Regions from separate parts of the Pantoea sp. SO10 genome, predicted to be linked through region 1. Evidence: predicted binding sites of a transcription regulator. Region 1 holds the regulator's gene; each other region holds the start of a gene.
What was found. The regulator PhoB, encoded in region 1, activates phosphate uptake and scavenging genes when phosphate is short. The targets are predictions, from matches to a motif close to CTGTCATAAAACTGNCNNAT.
Positions count from the first base shown of each region.

Region 2: the regulator PhoB is predicted to act here: its motif matches at 836-855, upstream of pstS (phosphate ABC transporter substrate-binding protein PstS).
Region 3: the regulator PhoB is predicted to act here: its motif matches at 1,000-1,019, upstream of phoA (alkaline phosphatase).

Region 1 covers NZ_CP040095.1:1,009,693-1,011,896, reverse strand. The annotation lists gene phoR (phosphate regulon sensor histidine kinase PhoR) at 1-877, opposite strand, end outside; gene phoB (phosphate response regulator transcription factor PhoB) at 898-1,587, opposite strand; gene sbcD (exonuclease subunit SbcD) at 1,785-2,204, shown strand, end outside.
Region 2 covers NZ_CP040095.1:4,210,783-4,212,986, forward strand. The annotation lists gene glmS (glutamine--fructose-6-phosphate transaminase (isomerizing)) at 1-788, shown strand, start outside; gene pstS (phosphate ABC transporter substrate-binding protein PstS) at 965-2,008, shown strand; gene pstC (phosphate ABC transporter permease PstC) at 2,098-2,204, shown strand, end outside.
Region 3 covers NZ_CP040095.1:2,459,416-2,461,619, reverse strand. The annotation lists gene FCN45_RS11485 (VasL domain-containing protein) at 1-669, shown strand, start outside; tRNA gene FCN45_RS11480 (tRNA-Ser) at 749-836, opposite strand; gene phoA (alkaline phosphatase) at 1,081-2,204, shown strand, end outside.

The sequences.
Region 1 (2,204 bases):
TTTCCGCTTCACGCTGCAATAGCATCAGCATGCCCGGCACATCCACCGTCTCTTTGAGATCGATGGCCGGCGCCGCTTCGATACGCGACAAGGTCAACAACTGCTTCACCAGGCTGTCCATGCGGCGTGTCTGCTCTTGCATGGTATGCAACGCCTTGCTGCGCGTGCGCTCGTTCATCACCGAGTCGTCCATCATTTCCAGATAACCCTGCAATACCGTTAACGGCGTGCGCAGTTCATGACTGACGTTAGCAAAGAAGTTGCGTCGCGCGCCTTCCAGCTGGTGCATCTGGGTGACATCACGCGCCACCATCAGCCACTGACCTTCGCTGTAAGGCATCACGCGGAATTCCATATGATGCTGATTATTAAGGATCTGCGTCAGCGGCATGTCGAACTTGCGCTGGCGGATATAGCGGGAAAATTCAGGATAACGCAGCAAATTGAGGATGTTCTGGCCGTTATCTTCCGGCCAGCGCAAGCCAAGGTGCTGCTGCGCCAGGCCGTTGCACCAGAAAATAGTGCCCTCTTCGGTGGTCAGCACCACCGCATCCGGCAGCGATTCTGCTCCGCTGCGGAAACGTTTGATCAGATTGCCCAGCTCGCGCCGCCGCCGCCGGTTGCGCAATTGCATCTGGTACAGGCCATAAAACAGCGGTTCCCAGCTGCCGCGTCCGGTGGGCGGCGTCATTGAACGATCGACCCACAGCCAGTGCGACAGACGCATCAGATTTCTGAAGTGCCAGAACATCACGCCGGTCACCGCAATCAGCAGCAGCCACGGCAGATATCCGAACAACAGACCCAACACCAGCGCAGGTAAACAGACCAGCGCCAGCTCGGTCAACAATCTCTTCCAGGAGAGTCGTTCCAGCACGGTAAACACTCCGTTTACGTTTAATAGCGGGCAGAGAAACGATACCCTGTTCCGCGCACGGTTTGAACCATGCGATCGTGGCCGGTTAATTCCAGTGCTTTACGTAAACGGCGAATATGCACATCGACGGTGCGATCTTCGACATACACATTGGTGCCCCAAACATGGTTCAGCAGCTGTTCGCGGCTGTACACGCGTTCCGGGTGGGTCATAAAGAAGTGCAGCAGTTTGTACTCGGTCGGTCCCATCTCCAGCGGCGTGGTTTCCGACATCACACGATGTGAGGAAGGATCAAGGCTCAGGCCCTGCATCTCAATCACCTCTTCCACCGCCATCGGTGAAATACGGCGCATCACCGCTTTGATACGCGCCATCAGCTCTTTCGGTGAGAATGGCTTGGTGATGTAATCATCCGCGCCCACTTCCAGACCGCGCACGCGATCTTCCTCTTCACCGCGCGCCGTCAGCATCATCACCGGAATGTCGCGCGTCATGGCTTCGCGCTTCAAATGCTTAATAAACTGAATCCCGCTGCCGCCGGGCAACATCCAGTCCAGCAGAATCAAATCAGGCCAGGGTTCGATCAGCTTACCAATCGCGCTGTCATAATCTTCCGCCTCAATAGGCTGGTAATCATTCTGTTCCAGCACGAAACATAACATTTCACGGATGGGAGCTTCGTCTTCCACAACCAAAATGCGCTTAGCCATTGTAACTCCTGCTAGTGTGACACCGTGTCACTGGGATTTGCGGCGCCATTATGCGTCAGTTTTGTGACACTTTTATGAAAACACCGCCCTAAGATAGATAGATAAAAAACAGAAATGTCACAATAAAATTCTGCTTTTTTTCTTTGTGATCTTAAGTGGTTATAATTCGCCTTCGCTAAACAGAGCACGGAGCAAACATGCGCATCATTCACACCGCTGACTGGCATCTCGGTCAGTTCTTTTACAGCAAAAGTCGCGCGCGGGAACATCAGGCGTTTCTCGACTGGCTGCTGGATCAGATTGTGCAGCATCAGGTGGATGCGCTGATTATCGCCGGCGATCTGTTTGATACCGGTTCGCCGCCGAGCTACGCGCGTGAAATGTTTAACCGATTTGTGGTGGCGCTGCAGCCAAGCGGCTGCCAATTGGTGGTGCTGGCGGGCAATCACGACTCGGTGGCGACGCTGAATGAATCGCGCGAGCTGCTGGCCTGCCTGAATACGCAGGTGATCACCAGCGCCACGCCGCAGGGCGAACAGCAGGTGTTAACCCTGAAGCAGCGTGATGGCGCGCCGGGTGCGCTGCTGTGCGCCATTCCTTATCTGCGTCCGCGCGAC
Region 2 (2,204 bases), 1.0 Mb from region 1:
CACAATCGGGTGAAACCGCCGATACGCTGGCGGCGCTGCGCCTGTCGAAAGAGCTGGGTTATCTCGGTTCGCTGGCAATCTGTAACGTGGCCGGTTCATCGCTGGTGCGTGAATCCGATTTAGCGCTGATGACCAAAGCCGGCACTGAAATTGGCGTGGCATCCACCAAAGCCTTCACCACGCAGCTGGCAGTATTGCTGATGCTGGTGGCGAAACTCGGTCGTCTGCACGGCATAAAAGCCGAAACCGAGCACGAGATTGTGCACGCGCTGCAGGCCTTGCCGAGCCGCATCGAACAGATGCTGGCGCAGGACAAAGTCATCGAAAACCTGGCGGAAGGTTTCTCTGATAAGCATCACGCGCTGTTCCTTGGCCGTGGCGATCAGTATCCGATCGCGATGGAAGGCGCGCTGAAGCTGAAAGAGATCTCCTATATCCACGCCGAAGCCTATGCGGCGGGCGAGCTGAAGCACGGCCCGCTGGCGCTGATTGATGCGGATATGCCAGTGATCGTGGTCGCGCCCAACAACGAACTGCTGGAGAAGCTGAAATCCAATATTGAAGAGGTACGCGCGCGCGGCGGTTTGCTGTATGTGTTTGCCGATCAGGATGCCGGTTTCAGCGACAGCGATGGCATGAAAATCATCTCCCTGCCGCACGTAGAAGAGGTGATTGCACCGATCTTCTACACCGTGCCGTTACAGCTGCTCTCGTACCATGTGGCGCTGATTAAAGGTACCGATGTTGACCAGCCGCGTAACCTGGCGAAATCGGTTACCGTTGAATAATCAGTAATAAGAGTGGGCCCGCAACGGGCCCGCTTCATTTCTGCCCGCTGTCATATAACTGTCACATTTCGTACATTTCACTGTCATCAAACTGTCCTATTTTCCCTCCAGCAGCAATCACTGACTCCTACTAAAAAGGCATTGAGCCTGATTTTTTTGAATCCCCTGGAGGGAACATGACACTGATGCGTAGCACCGTAGCCCGAATCCTCGCCGCCACCTTCGCAGTAAGCGCGGTTTCTGCTTTTGCAGCCACCGATCTGACGGGCGCAGGCGGGACATTCCCGGCGCCGGTTTATGCCAAGTGGGCAGCCGAGTACCAGCAAGCCACCGGTAGCAAAATCAACTATCAGGGTATTGGTTCTTCCGGCGGCGTGAAGCAAATCATCGCGAAAACCGTCGATTTCGGTGCGTCTGATGCGCCAATGAAAGAAGAAGATCTGCAGAAAAACGGCCTGTTCCAGTTCCCTACCGTCATTGGTGGTGTGGTGCTGGCGGTTAACATCCCAGGTGTGAAATCTGGCGAACTGACTCTTGACGGTAAAACCGTGGGCGACATCTACCTCGGCACCATCAAAAAGTGGAACGACCCGGCGATCACTAAACTGAACCCAGGCGTGAAACTGCCAGATTCCAACATCAACGTGGTTCGCCGCGCTGACGGTTCCGGTACTTCCTTCGTCTTCACCAGCTACCTGGCAAAAGTGAACGAAGAGTGGAACAGCAAAATCGGTAAAGGTAACACCGTTAACTGGCCAACCGGTCTGGGCGGTAAAGGTAACGACGGCGTGGCCGCGTTTGTACAGCGTCTGCCGGGTTCAATTGGCTATGTGGAATACGCTTACGCCAAGCAGAACAACCTGACCTACACCAAACTGGTTGATGCCGACGGTAAAGCGGTCGCACCAAGCGAAGAGAGCTTTGCTAACGCCGCGAAAGGCGCAGACTGGAGCAAAACCTTTGCTCAGGATCTGACCTTCCAGAAAGGCAACGATGCATGGCCGATCACCTCAACCACCTTCATCCTGATCTACAAAGATCAGGCGAATGCGGAGAAAGGTAGCGAAGTGCTGAAGTTCTTCGACTGGGCATATAAAGGTGGCAGCAAAACTGCAACCGACCTGGATTACGCCGCGCTGCCAGAAAGCGTAGCTAACCAGATTCGTGCAGCGTGGAAAGCGAACATCAAAGATAGCTCCGGTAAAGCGCTGTACCAGTAACAGATTGACCCGGCCAGCCGAGACGGTTGGCCAACCCCAATGGGCGGCCTGCGTGCCGCCCTGACATCCCCCTGAGAACAGAGAATTCTATGGCTGCCACTAAGCCGACGTTCAAAGCCCCCGGTAAACAAGGCGACATGATTTTCGGCGCGCTGGTGAAGCTATCCGCGCTTATCGTGTTGCTGTTGATGGGCGG
Region 3 (2,204 bases), 1.4 Mb from region 1:
GCATTTATCAGTGGCGTGGGCGCGACGCTGCTGAGCGTGTCACTTATCGCCGCTATAAGCTATTTGGTTGTGCAAAAAACTGAGCAGGAATCTCCGTTGCAGCAGGCATTACTGGCTTCAATATCACCACTTCCTGCGCCTCTCTCACCGGAGATGATGGCTGAACTTCAGGCGAATCCCCCCGAATGGCTAAACGAAGCGGCATGGCTGGAGCAAACGCAGCAGCAATTGAACCGGCTACAAAACGTATCGCCGGACTGGAATCTGCAGCTCGGTAATACGCTGGTAATGCAGGCCAGCCTGTTGTGGCCTGATTCGGATGCGGTTAAAACGATGAGCGCACGCTGGAACAAGCAGCTTAACGCGGCAGCAATGCCAGCAGATAAAATGCAGGGATGGCAACAGGGCATGGAGCAGCTCAACACGTTGTCGCAGCGCCTGAATGGACTTGACGAGAAGCGCGGCAAATATTTGACGGTGAGCGAACTGAAAACTGCGGTCTACAATATGACGCAGGCGTTCAACGAAACGGTGCCACTGGAAGAGGAACTGCGCGTATTGCTGCAATCGGACGATGACGCTACTCAGAATCAGTTAACACAAGCGGAAATGCACCTGAAGCAGCTTATCGCCAGCTATCAAGAGATAGTCACATCCTCAAAAAAGTAGGATTCAGTAAAATCCGCGAGCTAACAGAAAACAGGCAAAAAAAAAGCCTGAACTTTTGTTCAGGCTCTTCTTTAGAATGTGGCGGTGAGAGGGGGATTCGAACCCCCGATACGTTGCCGTATACACACTTTCCAGGCGTGCTCCTTCAGCCACTCGGACACCTCACCACATTTTTTTGTCAACCGCGCTGGGTCAACGGGGCGCTACTATAGGGAGATCGCTGAAAAGGGTCAAGCGCTATTTTCTCCTTTTGTTCTATTCGCTTAAGCTCTGAGCGTATTGCCGTTAGCCTGCTCATCATGGCGATTCTGTCATCAAATCATTCCCTCTCTGTCACAAAAATGTCACCGCACTGTCGCAGACTTGTCCGCGGAAACATTTGGTTATATCTATGGAAAAGGATGCTTATAAATGAAACAGATACTTCTCTTTACGGTTACGCTGCTGGCTTCTCTGATCGCGACATCAGCAGTGGCAGACGATGCACACTATTCCCGCGCTGCTACCGGCGATGTCACCGAGCACGGCGGCGCGCGTCGTCTCACCGGCGACCAGACCGAAGCGCTAAGAGCGTCATTAAGTAATAGCACCGCAAAAAACGTGATTCTGCTGATTGGTGACGGCATGGGAGATTCGGAAATCACCGCCGCGCGTAATCAGGCGCGGGGCGCAGGCGGTTTCTTCCCCGGCCTTGATGCGTTGCCGCTCACCGGTCAATACACGCACTATTCACTGGATAAGAAAACCCACAAGCCGAATTACGTGACGGATTCCGCCGCGTCGGCCACCGCGTGGGCCACCGGCACCAAATCCTATAACGGTGCGATTGGCGTCGACGTGAACGGCAAAGATCAGGTAACGATTCTTGAGCTGGCGAAAGCCGCCGGTAAAGCCACTGGCAACGTCTCCTCTGCCGAGCTGCAGGATGCCACGCCAGCAGCGTTGATCGCGCACGTCACTTCGCGCAAATGCTACGGCCCGGAGAAAACCAGCGAATTGTGCCCGACTAACGCGCTGGAGCAGGGCGGTAAAGGATCGATTACCGAGCAGATGCTAAAAACCCGTGCGGACGTCACGCTGGGCGGCGGCGCGAAATCCTTTAGTGAAACCGCCAAAGCTGGCGAGTATCAGGGTAAAACCCTGCGCGAACAGGCACAGGCGCTGGGTTATCAGTGGGTTGATAATCTCGATGGCATGAACGCCATTCAGCAGGCCGACCAGAGTAAACCGGTGCTTGGCCTGTTTGCCGACGGCAATATGCCGGTGCGCTGGCAGGGACCGAAAGCCAGCTATCACGGCAATATTGATAAGCCGGTGGTGACCTGTGAAGTGAATAAACAGCGTCCGGCTTCGGTACCGACGCTGGCGCAGATGACCAAAAAAGCCATCGATCTGCTAAGCACTAATGAGAAAGGCTTCTTCCTGCAGGTGGAAGGCGCGTCAATTGATAAGCAGGATCATGCGGCCAATCCATGCGGTCAGATTGGTGAAACCGTCGATCTGGATGAAGCGGTGCAGCAGGCGCTGGCCTTTGC